DNA from 2 places in the Haloactinospora alba genome. Region 2 is predicted to be linked to the other one. Evidence: predicted binding sites of a transcription regulator. Region 2 holds the regulator's gene; the other holds the start of a gene.
What was found. Region 2 encodes HspR, which represses chaperone genes until heat shock. Its sites were predicted from a motif close to ANTTGAGTCNNNNNGACTCAANT; they were not measured.
Positions count from the first base shown of each region.

Region 1 (7,239 bases), on a different contig from region 2:
ACCGAGGAGCATGACCACGGCGAAGACGACGCTCACCCCGGTGAAACCGAGCGGGGCGAAGCCCGCCACGACGGGCGCCGAGGCGGTGGACCCCAGAAACAGCCAGAAGCTGTACATCGCGGAGGCACCGCTCACGTTGTGGGCGGCGTTGGCACTGATCACGTGCAGGGCGGAGGGGGCGGCCAGGGCGATGGCGAGCACGAAGCACCCCAGCAGCACGGTGAACAGGGCGACCGATCCGACGGTGGGCGCCGACAGCGCGGCCAGTACCAGGAACAGGGCGGCGGCGGTGACACTGAGCGCGAGCCGGTATCCCGGGGGCACGCGGCTGAAGGGCTGCATGAGCACCGGCGCCAGGACGATGGCGGGCAGGGCGCTGGCGCGCAGGGTGAGCAGTTCGGTCGGGTTCGCGGCCACGTCCAGGGGGTTGATGAGCTGGATCGCGGCGTACAGGCCGACGAAACCGAACAGCACGGCCAGTGCCACCAGGAACAGCGGTATGAGCCGCGGGGTGGTCGCCGCCGCCAGCATCCCGCGGTAGGCCGCCGAGGGGCGGGTGGACCGGTCGGGGACGTCGCGTGTCAGCAGGAGTCCGGTGAGTCCGGTCACGACGGCGGTCGCCAGGGCGGAGGTGAGGAAGGGGGCGCGCCACCCCTGGGTGTCGCCCAGCGCCTGGGCACCGACCTGGGCGAGGACGGCGGAGGCGAGGAACGAGCTGGTCAGCACGGCGAACGCGAGCGCGCGGCGGTGGGCGGGGAAGTGCCGGGTGATGTAGGCCATGGCGGCCGGGCCGAAGGCCGAGGCCGCGAACCCCTGCGCCACTCGCACCACCAGAACCAACTGGATAGTTGGCATGCTTCCCGCCAGGAGGGTGAGAGCAGCCGTGACGCCGAGCCCGAGGGTGATCATCCCGCGGTAGCCGACCCGTGGACCGAGGGGGCCCAGCACCAGGAAACCGACCGCGTAACCGGCGGCGAACGCTGTGACCGTCCAGCTCGCCGCCTGCACCGTTCCGCCAGTGGAATCCGCGATGAGCTGCAATAGCGGCAGAGGTAGGTACATCTGTCCGGTCGCGACCAGGGCACCGGCCGACAGCAGCAGGAGTTGCACCGCGAGATAGCCGCGCCCCCGGGTCGGCGCCGCTGTCGACACACCCGTGGCCGCCGTGGGGAGTGTTTCTGTCATGGCACCAAATAAACCAACCAACTAGTTGGGTGTCAATCGGTTATACTGTGGCCATGGCAACACGGGACGCGTCGGCGACGCGGCGCAAGCTACTGGAGGCCGGCCGCGGGGAGTTCGCCGAGTCGGGGATCGCCGGAGCCCGCATCGACCGCATAGCGGAACGCGCCGGGGTGAACAAGGAACGGGTCTACGGCCACTTCGGCAGCAAGGAGAAACTGTTCCAGGCGGTGCTCGACGCGGCGAAGGCCGAACACTCCGCATCCCTGCCCACCCCGGGTGAGGACATCGGGGAGTGGGTCGGGCGGGTGTACGACGCCCAGCGGAACAACCCGACGATGCTGCGGCTGATGATGTGGGAGTCGCTGTACTACGGCACGGGTCCCGCCCCGGACGAGGAGCAGCGCGCCGACCACTACGCCGACAAGATCGTCGCCGTCGCCCGGACGCTCGGGATCGAACCGGACAGCACCGCCGCGAGGACCGTGCTGTCCCTCCTCGGGCTCGCGGCGTGGTCCCAGGCCATGCCGCAGTCCGCCCGGCTGCTGCTGGGGCCGGACGCCCACACCGAGCGGGGCCGCGCCGAGATGCGCGAGCACGTGGTGCGCATGGCACGCGCGGCGGTGCGGGGCGTCGCACCGCCGGAACCCGACAACACGGAGGCTACGGCCTGACCACCTGGGCGGTACTGGCGCTACGCTGGGCGGCCTCGATCACCTCGAGGCCGTGCACCACCTCGTGCAGCCCCACCGGCGCCGGCTCGCCGGAGGCGACAGCGTCCCGCACGGCGGCGTAGAACGCCGGGTAGTCACCGTGCTCGCTGGACACGGAACGCAGCGCGCCGTCGCGGCCCACCTGTCCCCACGCGGACTCGGGCTCGACCCCCCAGTCGGGAGCGTCGGGACGTTCGCCCCGGTCGAGCCGCTCCTCCTGGCTGTCGAAACCCGCCACGGTGAACGCGGCCTCGTCGCCCAGGATCCGCAGCCGCGGTCCGAGCTGGGCGGTGAGCGCGCTCATCCACAGGTGGGAACGCACCCCGCAGGTGTGGGTGAGGGCGAGGAAGGCGTCGTCGTCGGCGGTGACCCCGGACCGGCGCGCGTCGAGTTCGGCGTAGACCGAGGCGACCGGCCCGAAGAGGTTGATGGCCTGGTCGATGAGGTGCGGACCCAGGTCGTACAGGATCCCCGCTCCCGACTCCGCGCTTCCGCGTTCCCGCCACGTCCCCTTGCTCTCCGGGCGCCACCGCTCGAACCGGGACTCGAACCGGTGGACCCTGCCCAGCGTTCCCTCGTCCACCAGCTTCCAGGCAGTGAGGAAGTCACTGTCCCACCGGCGGTTCTGGTACACGGTCAGCACCTGCTCCAACCGCTCCGCCTCCTCGGCGAGCTCGCGCGCCTCGGCCGCGGACACCGCGAACGGTTTGTCCACGACCACCGCCATGCCGGACTTCAGCGCGGAGCGTGCCAGCGGGGCGTGGGTGTCGTTCGGTGTGGTCACCACGGCGACGTCGATCTCCCCGGAGCGCTCCCACAGCTCGTCGGCCGACGCGAGCACGTCGGCGTTCGGGTAGCGTTCGCGCGCCGCTTCCTGGCGCTGGGGGTTTCCGGTGACCACGGCGGACAGCCGCATCCCCGGAGTGGCGTCGATCAGCGGCGCGTGGAACACCGCGCCACCCTTGCCGTACCCGACGACGGCCACGTGCAGGTCCGATCCGGAAGCACTCGCAGAGCTCATGGGCCCAACCCTAAACCGCCTGTTTCCCGACGACGACCGTTTCCCCGCCAGCCTCACCCGACACGGCCAGGGCCGAGACACCTTCGGGGCGCCCCTCAGGCGACCATCGGCCGCGCCTGTTCGGCGGTGCCGGCCGGCTCCAGCGCCAGCTCCAGCACCTGGCGGATGTCACTCACCGCGTGCACCGTGAGCTGGTCCCGGATGTCCTCCGGCACGTCGTCCAGGTCGGGCTCGTTGCGGGCCGGGATCAGCACCGTGGTCGCCCCCGCGCGGTGCGCCGCCAGCAGTTTCTGCTTCACACCGCCGATCGGCAGCACCCGGCCGGTGAGCGAGACCTCACCGGTCATCCCCACGTCCCAGCGCGCGCGGCGCCCCGACAGCAGCGACGCCAGCGCCGCGGCCATGGTGACACCGGCGCTGGGGCCGTCCTTGGGGATGGCGCCGGCGGGGACGTGCAGGTGCACCCCGCGGTCCTTCAGGTCCCCCACGGGCAGTTCCAGTTCCGCACCGTGGGACTGCAGGTAGGAGAGCGCGATCTGGGCGGACTCCTTCATCACGTCCCCGAGGTGGCCGGTCAGGGTCAGACCGCTGCCGCCCGTCTCCGGGTCCGCCAGCGACGCCTCGACGAACAGCACGTCCCCGCCCGTACCGGTGACCGCCAGTCCGGTGGCCACCCCGGGAACCGCCGTCCGGTCGGCCGACTCGGGAGTGTGCTTGGGCCGGCCGATGTAGCCGGGGAGGTCGTCGGCATCGACGGTCACGGGAAGCTCCTGCTCACCCAGGGCTGCGCTGGCCGCGATCTTGCGCAGCACCCGCGCGACGGTGCGCTCCATGCCGCGCACACCGGCCTCCCGGGTGTACTCCGTGGCGATGCGGCGCAGCGCCGCGGCGGAGATCCCGGCGTCCTCACCCGCGAGTCCCGCCTTCTCCAGCTGGCGCGGCAGCAGGTGGTCCACGGCGATCGTGACCTTCTCGTCCTCGGTGTAACCGTCGAGTTCGACCAGTTCCATCCGGTCCAGCAGAGGCGCGGGGACGGACTCCAGGTCGTTGGCGGTCGCGAGGAACACCACGTCGGACAGGTCGAGGTCGACGTCCAGGTAGTGGTCGCGGAAGGTGTGGTTCTGCGCCGGGTCGAGCACCTCCAGCAGGGCCGAGGTGGGGTCCCCGCGGAAGTCGCTGCCGAGCTTGTCCACCTCGTCCAGCAGCACCACCGGGTTCATCGTCCCGGCCTCCTTGACGGCCCGGGCTATGCGGCCGGGCAGTGCCCCGACGTAGGTGCGCCGGTGCCCGCGGATCTCGGCCTCGTCCCGGACTCCGCCGAGGGCGACCCGGGTGAACGCGCGCCCCATGGAGCGCGCCACCGACTCCCCCAGCGAGGTCTTGCCGACACCGGGCGGGCCGACCAGGGCGAGCACCGCGCCGCTGCGCCTGCCGCCGACGACGCCGAGCCCCTGTTCCTCCCGGCGTTTGCGCACCGCGAGGTACTCCACGATGCGTTCCTTGACGTCGGTGAGTCCGGCGTGGTCGGCGTCCAGGACCTCGCGGGCTCCCGGGATGTCGTACACGTCATCGGTGCGGCTGTTCCAGGGCATCGCCAGGATGGTGTCCAGCCAGGTGCGGATCCACCCGGACTCGGGGGCGGAGTCGCCGGCGCGCTCCAGCTTGTCCACCTCGGTCAGGGCGGCGTCGCGGACGTGGTCGGGGAGGTCGGCGTTGTCCACCCGCTGGCGGTAGTCGTCCTCCTCGCTTCCGGGGGTGCCGTTGAGTTCGTTGAGCTCCTTGCGGATCGCGTCCATCTGGCGGCGCAGCAGGAACTCGCGCTGCTGCTTGTCCACGCCCTCCTGGACGTCCTGCTCGATGCTCTCGGCCACGTCCAGTTCGGTCAGGTAGTCGCGGATCCACGTGCTGAGGCGGGTGAGCCGCTCGGAGACGTCGTGGGTCTCCAGCAGTTCCAGCTTCTGGGAGGCGGTCAGGAAGGGGGAGTAGCCGCCGCGGTCGGCCAGTTGCCCTGGGTCGTCGAGCTGCTGGATACCGTCCAGCACCTGCCAGGCGCCGCGTTTCTGCAGGTAGGTGGTGAACAGCGACTTGAGTTCGCGCGCCTGCTCGTGGACCTTGCCGGGATAACCGCCCTCGGGGGCCTCCGTGTTGTGGATATCGGCCGAGACCCACAGGGCCGTACCCGGGCCGGCGGTACCGCTGCCGACGCGGGCGCGGGCCGTCGCCCGCAGGACCGCCGCCTGGCTTCCGTCGGGTGTGCGGCCCGTGTGTTCCAGGATCGCGACAGCGCCGGTGCCGGCGTAGGAACCGTCGATGCGGGGGACGGCCAGCACCCTCGGTTTGCCCTGGCTGGTGTTCGACCGGACTCCGGGAACCTTGGATTCACTGTCGTTTTCCGCCTGCGCTGCCTCGACCGCCGCGCGGACCTCGGGCTCGGACATGTCAACCGGGACGACCATCCCGGGGAGGACGGCGTCGTCGTCGAGAGGGAGTACGGGCAGCGTCACGCTGGAGCGAGCTTCGGTCATCGGAACCCTCCTAGTTGAGTCACTCATACTCAATAAAAACGAGCCCGGTTTTGTTCCCCCTCGTGCGTTCGCTGGGGGCGATCGGGGCAACCGCCGCCGCTCCTCTCCTGTCGCCCGTTTGCGCCACGGCGCGCTGCGCTGCAGCCTCGCCCGGAAGCGACGTGTTGTAATTCAACCGTTAGATGTTGCCTGGACCACACCTGTGGACACGCGGCCGTATACGGACTTCCATCGAAGCTTCCGGTCTATACCAGCACCCGGTCCCCGACAGGAGGTGCGCATGTCCGTGCCCACCGCCCGACCACGCCCCGCCGCGGCCCTGGCCGCCAGCCTCCCGCTGCTCCTCGTCGCGAGCGGATGCGGCTACCTCGCGGGCGAGAGCGGCCAGGGTCTCGACCCCGACTCGGCCGCATGCGAACCCTTCCAGGAATGGCAGGGAATCAGCGGAACCGTCGACATCTACGCCTCCATCCGCGCCGAGGAGGGCCAGCGGATGCAGCGGGCGTGGCAGGACTTCACCGACTGCACCGACATCGACATCCAGTACGAGGGCAGTGGCGAGTTCGAGGCCCAGATCCAGGTCAAGGTCGACGGGGGGAACGCGCCCGACATCGCCTTCTTCCCCCAGCCCGGCCTCCTCACCCGGTTCGCCGAGGACGGAGAGGCGCTCCCGCTGCCGGACGAGGTGCGCCAGCGCGCCGAGGAGGGCTGGACCGACGACTGGCTGGACTACGCCCGTACCGACGGCGAGCTCTACGGCACCCCGCTCGGGGCCAACGTCAAGTCCCTCGTGTGGTACTCCCCCGAGGTGTTCGACGACAACGGCTACGAGATCCCGCAGACCTGGTCGGAGATGACCGACCTCAGCGACCGGATGGTCGACGACGGCATCACCCCGTGGTGCGCCGGCATCGAGTCCGGCGAGGCCACCGGCTGGCCCGCCACGGACTGGCTGGAGAACGTGATGCTGCGCGAGCACGGCCCCGAGGTCTACGACCAGTGGGTCAACCACGAGATCCCGTTCGACGACCCCAAGGTCGCCGACGCGCTCGAACGGGTGGACACCATCCTGCGCGACGGCGACTACGTCAACGGCGGGCACGGCGGTGTGAAGAGCATCGTCACCACCTCCTCCCAGGACGCCGGGCTGCCCGTCCTGGACAAGGAGTGCGGGATGCACATGCAGGGCTCCTTCTACGCCGCCAACTGGCCCGAGGACACCGACGTCTCCGAGGACGGCGAGGTGTTCGCGTTCAACCTCCCGCCCATCGGCGAGGACGGCGAGAACCCCGTCCTCGGCGGCGGGGAGTTCACCGCCGCCTTCGCCGACCGGCCCGAGGTGGTCGCGGTCCAGGAGTACCTGGCGACCGTCGACTACGCCGACCGCCGCGCCGCCGAGGGCGCGTGGTTCTCCGCCCACCGGGACCTCGACCTCGACGGGCTGGACAACCCCAACGACCGCTACTCCGCCGAACTGCTGCGCTCCCCGGACACCGTGATGCGCTGGGACGGCTCGGACAACATGCCGGCCGCCGTCGGCGCGGGGACCTTCTGGCGCGGGATGACCAACTGGATCAACGGTGACGACACCGAGAAGACCCTCACCTACGTGGAGGACTCCTGGCCCGACTAGGTCCTGTTTTTTGGGCGCTGTTCGTCGCGAGCGGCGTCTCCGGTGCCGCCCGGCAAGGCCGAGGAGGGAGGCGGAGCGGACCCTCCGTCGACCGACGAGAACACCGCCGGGCGGTGTCCTGGGGCGGCGCGCAGCAGGACAAGCGTCCGAAAAACAGGACCTAGG
Region 1 covers NZ_VFQC01000001.1:547,342-554,580, reverse strand. Annotated here, with positions in the region: gene FHX37_RS02670 (MFS transporter) at 1-1,185, opposite strand, end outside; gene FHX37_RS02665 (TetR family transcriptional regulator) at 1,239-1,856, shown strand; gene FHX37_RS02660 (Gfo/Idh/MocA family oxidoreductase) at 1,846-2,916, opposite strand; gene lon (endopeptidase La) at 3,012-5,441, opposite strand; gene FHX37_RS02650 (ABC transporter substrate-binding protein) at 5,722-7,074, shown strand.
Region 1: a site for HspR is predicted at 5,454-5,476, ahead of lon (endopeptidase La). Genes of this name have one in related genera too.

Region 2 (7,239 bases):
CGTAGGGCGAATCTTGCCATCCTCTTTCCGCGCTGCCTGTACCGCCGCACTATGGCCGAGATGATCCGTCGGCTCTTCTGGGGCCTCTACTCGATCTCTCAACCCTATCGGGCTACCTCTCTGAATCCCTTCCCATCAGCACAAACCTGATGATGGAGGCACTCTGAGCTTCTATGGGTAAAAAACGCACATCATAGTCATGAATAGACGTAGGTTCCCATTTCCCTACCCCGGGTGTTAAGGCGGTTTTGCCAAGTTATAGAGTTTGTGTCGCTTATGGCATAGATTGATGATGGGAGGAAGTATGGAGCGCCCCTGGGAAGTGGATACCTCTGTAACGTTCCAACATCGTCTCGGAAAAAGCGCATCTGAGCTGGGATACAGCAGAGACAGCCGAGACTGTCCAGATATATGGGAGCTGTCCAACGGGGACGTTGCGATTGTCGGGCGGGACGTGACTGAGCATTTCTCGCGTGGGCTGCCCGATGGTGTGAGTGTGGGGTCCGACGAGCGTCTGGTAGTGATCCCTGGAACTATGCTGCGGGCGGCTAAGTCCGATATTCCGGATCTTTGACCAGGTAAGTAGCTGAATACAGAGCTGGAACATGGGGCATGAGCCTGTTTTGGCCATGTTCCCCATAGGGTCTTCCGTTTCATTAACGAGGGTAGGCTCCAGCGAGTAGCTTAGACGTATGCAGCAAGATCATGAGCGTGGAGTGGTTCGCCCCTCTTACATGGCCACGGTTCTCATCCTCATACTGATCGTCCTATTCGCTGGAGCTTCCCTTGCCTCCGTTGCGCTCTTCACTCCTGTTGGAGAGTGGGAACGGTTGAGCTTCGTCGGTTCCACCTACGGTGCGGTGTCGGCGCTCATCGCCACGCTCGCGCTCGTCGGTGTGGTGTTCACGCTGGTTCTGCAGGCGCGGGAGACGAAGCGCGCGGTGGAGGAGACCCGCCGGCAGGCCACCAGCGACCTGCTGAAGATGGCGATGGAGGACCCGGACCTGGACGCGTGCTGGGGGCCGGTCCCGGAGCCGAACGACCCCGTGACCCGCAAACAGCGGCTGTACACCAACATGATCGTGGGCCAGTGGGCCACGGCGTTCGAGACGCGCACGCTGCCGGAACAGCGGTTGCGCGCCATCGCCAACGAGATGTTCCACGGTGAACCCGGCCAGGCGTTCTGGGCCGAGTCCCGGGAGGCGTGGCTGGCCAACCCCGCCAACGACACCGAGCGGCGGTTCACCGAGATCCTGGACGAGGAGTACCGGCGCGCCAAGGTCGCCGTCCGGGTGGAACCCGCTGCCGGAACGAAACGGCCCTCCCCGCGTTCCCGGACCGTGTGGTGGACGGCGGGCGGTTTCCTCGCGGGCACGTGCGCCGCCGCAGCGGCGGCCGCCGTGGCGGCGTCGCGCCGTTCCCGCGAGCGTGCCCCCTCCGGGCGCCGGGGCGGCTCCGAACCCGCATCCGGCCCGGTCCGGGAGGTGCGAAACCGCCTCACGGCCGGACGCGGAAGGTGAGACGCGGGTGGCAGCCCGGTTAACGAGGCCACCACCCGGTCGTTCGCTTGCACCGGTTACGCCGGCTGCGGTTCGCGCTGGGCGGGCTGCACCGTCAGCTGGTCCTGGTCGACGTCCAGTTCCACCCGCACGGTGTCGCCCTCCTGCAACCTTCCGGACAGCAGCTCCTTGGCCAGCGGGTCACCGATGGCGGACTGCACCAGCCGCCGCAGCGGACGGGCACCGTACACCGGGTCGTAGCCGGTCAGCGCCAGCCACTCGCGGGCGGCGGGGGTGACATCCAGTTCCAGCCGGCGGTCGGCCAGCCGGTGGGACAACCGGTCGATCTGCAGGTCCACGATCCGGGAGAGGTTGTCGGTGGACAGCGCGTCGAACATGATCACGTCGTCCAACCGGTTGAGGAACTCCGGTTTGAACGTGTTGTGCACCACGGACATGACCTTGTCCCGTTTGGCGCTGTCCTCCAGCTCCGGGTCGACCAGGTACTGCGACCCCAGGTTGGAGGTCAGGATCAGCAGTGTGTTGCGGAAGTCGACGATCCTGCCTTGCCCGTCGGTGAGGCGGCCGTCGTCCAGCACCTGCAGCAGGGTGTCGAACACCTCGACGTGGGCCTTCTCCACCTCGTCCAGCAGCACCACCGTGTAGGGGCGGCGGCGTACCGGCTCGGTGAGCTGGCCGCCCTCCTCGTAGCCGACGTAGCCGGGAGGGGCGCCCATCAGCCGCGCGACCGAGTGCTTCTCGGCGTACTCGCTCATGTCGATGCGCACGATCGCGCGTTCGTCGTCGAACAGGAACTCCGCCAGGGCCTTGGCGAGCTCGGTCTTACCGACACCCGTGGGGCCGAGGAAGAAGAACGAACCGGTGGGCCGGTCCGGGTCGGAGATGCCGGCGCGGGCGCGGCGCACCGCGTCGGACACGGCGGCCACGGCCCTGCTCTGGCCGACGAGGCGTTTGCCCAGCTCCTCCTCCATCCGCAGGAGTTTGGACGTCTCGCCCTCCAGCAGCCGGCCGACGGGAATCCCGGTCCACGAGGAGACGACGTCGGCGACGTCGTCGGCCTCCACCTCGTCCTTGACCATGCTGGACTCGTCGCGTTCGGTCTCCTCCTCCGCGTTGGAGGCCTCCTCCACCTGCTTCTCCAGCTCGGGAATGTCGCCGTACATCAGGCGGGAGGCGACGTCGAAGTCACCGTCGCGCTGGGCCCGTTCGGCCTGGCTGCGCAGGTCGTCGAGGCGCTCCTTCAGCTCCCCGACGCGGTTCAGGCCGGCCTTCTCCTGTTCCCACCGGGCGATGAGCCCGTCCAGCTCCTCCTGCTTGTCGGCGAGCTCGCCGCGCAGCCGTTCCAGCCGCTGCACGGACGGCGCGTCGGACTCCTTCTCCAGCGCCATCTCCTCCATCCGCAGCCGGTCCACGGTGCGCTGCAGCTCGTCGATCTCCACCGGTCGGGAGTCGATCTCCATGCGCAGCCGGGACGCGGCCTCGTCCACCAGGTCGATGGCCTTGTCCGGGAGGAACCGGGCGGTGATGTAGCGGTCGGACAGGGTCGCGGCCGCCACGAGGGCGGAGTCGGCGATCTGCACCTTGTGGTGCGCCTCGTACCGGCTCTTCAGCCCCCGCAGGATGGCGATGGTGTCGGCGGACGAGGGCTCGCCCACCTGCACCTGCTGGAACCGGCGCTCCAGCGCCGGGTCCTTCTCGATGCGTTCGCGGTACTCGTCCAGAGTGGTGGCACCCACCATGCGCAGCTCGCCGCGGGCCAGCATCGGTTTGAGCATGTTGCCCGCGTCCATCGCGCCCTCGGCCGCACCGGCGCCGACCATGGTGTGCAGCTCGTCGATGAACGTGATGATCTGGCCGTCGCTCTCCTTGATCTCGTTGAGCACGGCCTTGAGGCGCTCCTCGAACTCGCCGCGGTACTTGGCTCCCGCCACCATCGCGGACAGGTCCAGGGCGATGAGCCGCTTGTCCCGCAGCGACTCCGGGACGTCGCCGGCGACGACGCGCTGCGCCAGGCCCTCGACGACGGCGGTCTTCCCGACGCCGGGTTCGCCGATCAGCACCGGGTTGTTCTTGGTGCGCCGGGAGAGCACCTGCACCACCCGGCGGATCTCGGCGTCCCGCCCGACGACCGGGTCCATTCCGCCGGAGCGCGCGTTGGCGGTCAGGTCGACGCCGTACTTCTCCAGCGCCTGGTAGGTGTCCTCGGGGTTCTCCGAGGTGACCTTACCGGGGCCGCGCACCCGGTCGAAGGCGGCCAGCAGCTCCTCGGGGGTGGCTCCGGCGTCCTGCAGCAGCCGTTTCGCCTCCCCGCCGTCGGCGGCCAGCCCGACCAGGAGGTGCTCGGTGGAGACGTACTCGTCCTCCATCTGCTGGGCGCGCTGGGCGGCGGTGTTCATCGACACGATGAGCTGCCGGGAGCTGTCCGGTGCGCTGACGGTGCTGCCGCTGGCCTTGGGCAGGGAGGCGAGGCTCTGCTCCACCTTGCCGCTGAGCTCGTCCGGGCTGATCCCGAGTTCCTTCAGCAGGGGGCGGATGATGCCCTCTCCCTGGTTGACCAGGGCGAAGAGCAGGTGGACGGGTTCGACTTGCGGGCTGCCGTCCGAGGTCGCCCGGCGGACCGCCTCGGACAGTGCTTCCTGGCTTTTCCTGGTGAGTTTGTAGTTCATCCTCCGCGTCCCCCCTGGGTCGTCGGTCGTGGTGTCGGTTGGTGGTCCTCTCTCGGGCGGGTCCCTGGTACCGCAGGAAGCACACGCGTCAGCCCTGGCCGCTGCGCGCGCATCCCGCGGTACCGGCGCGGGTGGTCGGTTACCGTTCCTGCTCCGGGGGAGGGGAGGTGTTGAAGATCGTCACGCGGGTGCGCCGTACCGGAAGAAGCTCGCCGCCGTGCTCCTCCTCGCCGGAGGTGCGCCGGGAGACGGCGCTGCGGGCCGCGTCCAGCTCGTTGTGCAGGTGGAAGATGTGGTCCCGCAGCTCGGCCACCTCGCGCTGGAGTTCCAGGATGCGTTTGATGCCGGCGAGGTTGATGCCCTCCTCCTGCGACAGCCGCTGCACCTCGCGCAGCATCTGGATGTCGCGCAGCGAGTACCGGCGGCCGCGTCCGGGAGCCCGGCCCGGACGCACCAGGCCCATCCGGTCGTACTGGCGCAGTGTTTGCGGGTGTAGTCCGGACAGTTCGGCGGCGACAGAGATCACGTACACCGGGATGTCGTCACCGAACGCGGGGTTGGTCATCGCCCTCACATCCCCTTCGCCCGCGCTTCGAGGCCGTTGCGCGGGTCGTGGTCGGAGGTCGCGGCACTGAACTTCTCCAGCGCCTCCCTGGCCTCGTTGTTGAGATTCTGCGGCACTGTCACCTCGATGGTGACGAGCATGTCACCCTTGGTGCCGTCCCGGCGCGTCACCCCCTTGCCGCGCACCCGCAGGGTGCGCCCGTTGGGGGTGCCCGCGGGCACCTTGACCGTCACCGGGAGCCCGTTGAGGGTGGGCACCCGAACCTCGGCACCGAGGGCCGCCTCCGGGAAGGTCACCGGGACGGTGATCGTCAGGTTGTCGCCGGTCTTGCCGAACACCGGATGCGACTCCACATGCACCACCACATACAGATCTCCGGCCGGTCCCCCCCGTTCGCCCGGCGCGCCTTTTCCTTTGATCCGGATCCGCTGGCCGTCGGAGACGCCAGCCGGGATCCGTGTCTGCACCCGGCGGGTGCTCCTGCCGCGCCCGCTGCCGTTGCAGGTGGGGCACGGGTCGTCCACAACGAGACCGCGCCCCTTGCACTCGCTGCACGGTTCGGACAGCGAGAACCCGCCGAGGTTCGTGCTCTCGTGGCCGGTACCGGAGCACTTGGGGCACATGCGGGGTCCGGACGAGCCGGCCCGCGCGCCGGTGCCCTTGCACGTGGCACAGGCGGCGTCACTACTCAGCGAGAACGAGCGGGTGACCCCCTGGGCCGCCTCGCTGAACGTCAGGGTGGTCTCGGTCTCCACGTCGGCGCCGCGCCGCGCCTGGGTGGTGGTACGGCCGCCGCGGCCGCCGAACAGTCCACCGAACAGGTCGCTCAGCCGTTCCCCGCCGCCGGTACCGGTGCCGGTGGTGGGGCCGTGCCCGAAGAGGTCGCCGAGATCGAACCCGCCCGCTCCGGTTCCGCCGCCGGGCCGGTAGGCACCACCGAAGGAGGAGCGCGCCTCGTCGTACTCCTTGCGCTTTTCCTCGTCGGAGAGCACGTTGTAGGCCTCGGAGATCTCCTTGAACCGCTCCTCGGCCTTGGGGTCGCCCGTGTTGGCGTCGGGGTGGTATTCGCGTGCGAGCTTACGGTAGGACTGCTTGATCTCCTCCTGCGACGCCGACTTGGAGACGCCGAGGGTCTTGTAGTAGTCCTTCTCCAGGTAGTCCTTCGTGCTCATCGACGCTTGCCTTCTCCCGCTTCGCGCTCATGGTTCCTCCGGCCTCGGGGCGGCCGAGAGGTCCGCCCCGAGGGAATCCCCCGGGGCGGACGCTGTCACTCCTGCTGCTCGCTCTCGTTCCCCGCCTTCGGCGGTGCCTCGGCGGAGTCGGCTTCCTGAGCGGGAGCTTCCTCCTGGTCCGTTCCGGACCCCTCAGGGGTGTCCTCCCCAGGGCCGGCCACCACTACGCGGGCTGGACGCAACACCCGTTCACCGATGAGGTACCCGGGCTGGAACACCTCGACCACCGTCGGGACGGTGACGTCGGCCGACGGAACCATGGTCAGCGCCTCGTGCACGTTGGGGTCGAACTCGTCGCCCTGCTCGGCGTACTTCTTCAGCCCCAGCTTGGTGACGAGGGACTCCAGCGACTCACCGACCGACTTGAACCCGCCGGTGAGCTCGTCGTACTCCCGGGCCCGGCCGATGTCGTCCAGGATGGGGAGCAGGTCGCCCACCACCTGGGCCAGCGCCTGCTCCTTCAGGGACTCCCGTTCCCGTTCCACCCGCTTGCGGTAGTTGGCGTACTCGGCCTGCAACCGCTTGAGGTCGTTCGTCCGGTCGGTGAGCTGCTGCTGCAGCTCGGCGACCTCCGCGTCGGCGGTGCTGGTGACCACCTCAGCCTCCAGCGGCTGCTCTTGTTCCTCGACCGGCTCGTCGGCGGTCTCGCCGCCCTCCGTCTCGCGCAGTTCACCGGTCTCCGGGTCGACGCGCCGCTTGTCGCGGACCACCGGCCCCTCCGGTTCCTCGCCGTTGTCGTTTTCCGGCGACGACATTAGCTACGCCTCCTTGTTTCCGCGCCGTGCGAGTTAGGCGTTGCCGTCCCGCTTGGTGTTCTCCTCGTCGACGACCTCGGCGTCCACGACGTCCTCGCCGCCCTGGTCGCTCCCGGCGGCCGCGGCCTCGGCGCCCTCGGCGCCGCCCTCCTGGCCCTGGCCGTAGATGGAGGAGCCGATCTTCTGGCTGGCCAGCGCGACCTTCTCGCTCGCGGAGCGGATCGTGTCGATGTCGGAGCCCTCCAGCGCCTGCTTCAGCTCGCTGACGGCGCTCTCGGTCTCGGACTTCACGTCCTCGGGGATCTGCTCCTCGTTGTCCTTGATGACCTTCTCGGTCTGGTGGACGAGGGACTCGGCGTTGTTGCGGACCTCGGCCTCCTCGCGGCGCTTGCGGTCCTCCTCCGCGTACTCCTCGGCCTCGCGGACCATCTTGTCGATCTCGTCCTGGCTCATGGCCGAGCCACCGGAGATCGTCACCGACTGCTCCTTGCCGGTGCCCAG
Region 2 covers NZ_VFQC01000002.1:592,968-600,206, forward strand. Annotated here, with positions in the region: gene FHX37_RS20425 (DUF6082 family protein) at 735-1,520, shown strand; gene clpB (ATP-dependent chaperone ClpB) at 1,577-4,186, opposite strand; gene FHX37_RS20435 (heat shock protein transcriptional repressor HspR) at 4,326-4,751, opposite strand; gene dnaJ (molecular chaperone DnaJ) at 4,757-5,923, opposite strand; gene FHX37_RS20445 (nucleotide exchange factor GrpE) at 6,019-6,738, opposite strand; gene dnaK (molecular chaperone DnaK) at 6,772-7,239, opposite strand, start outside.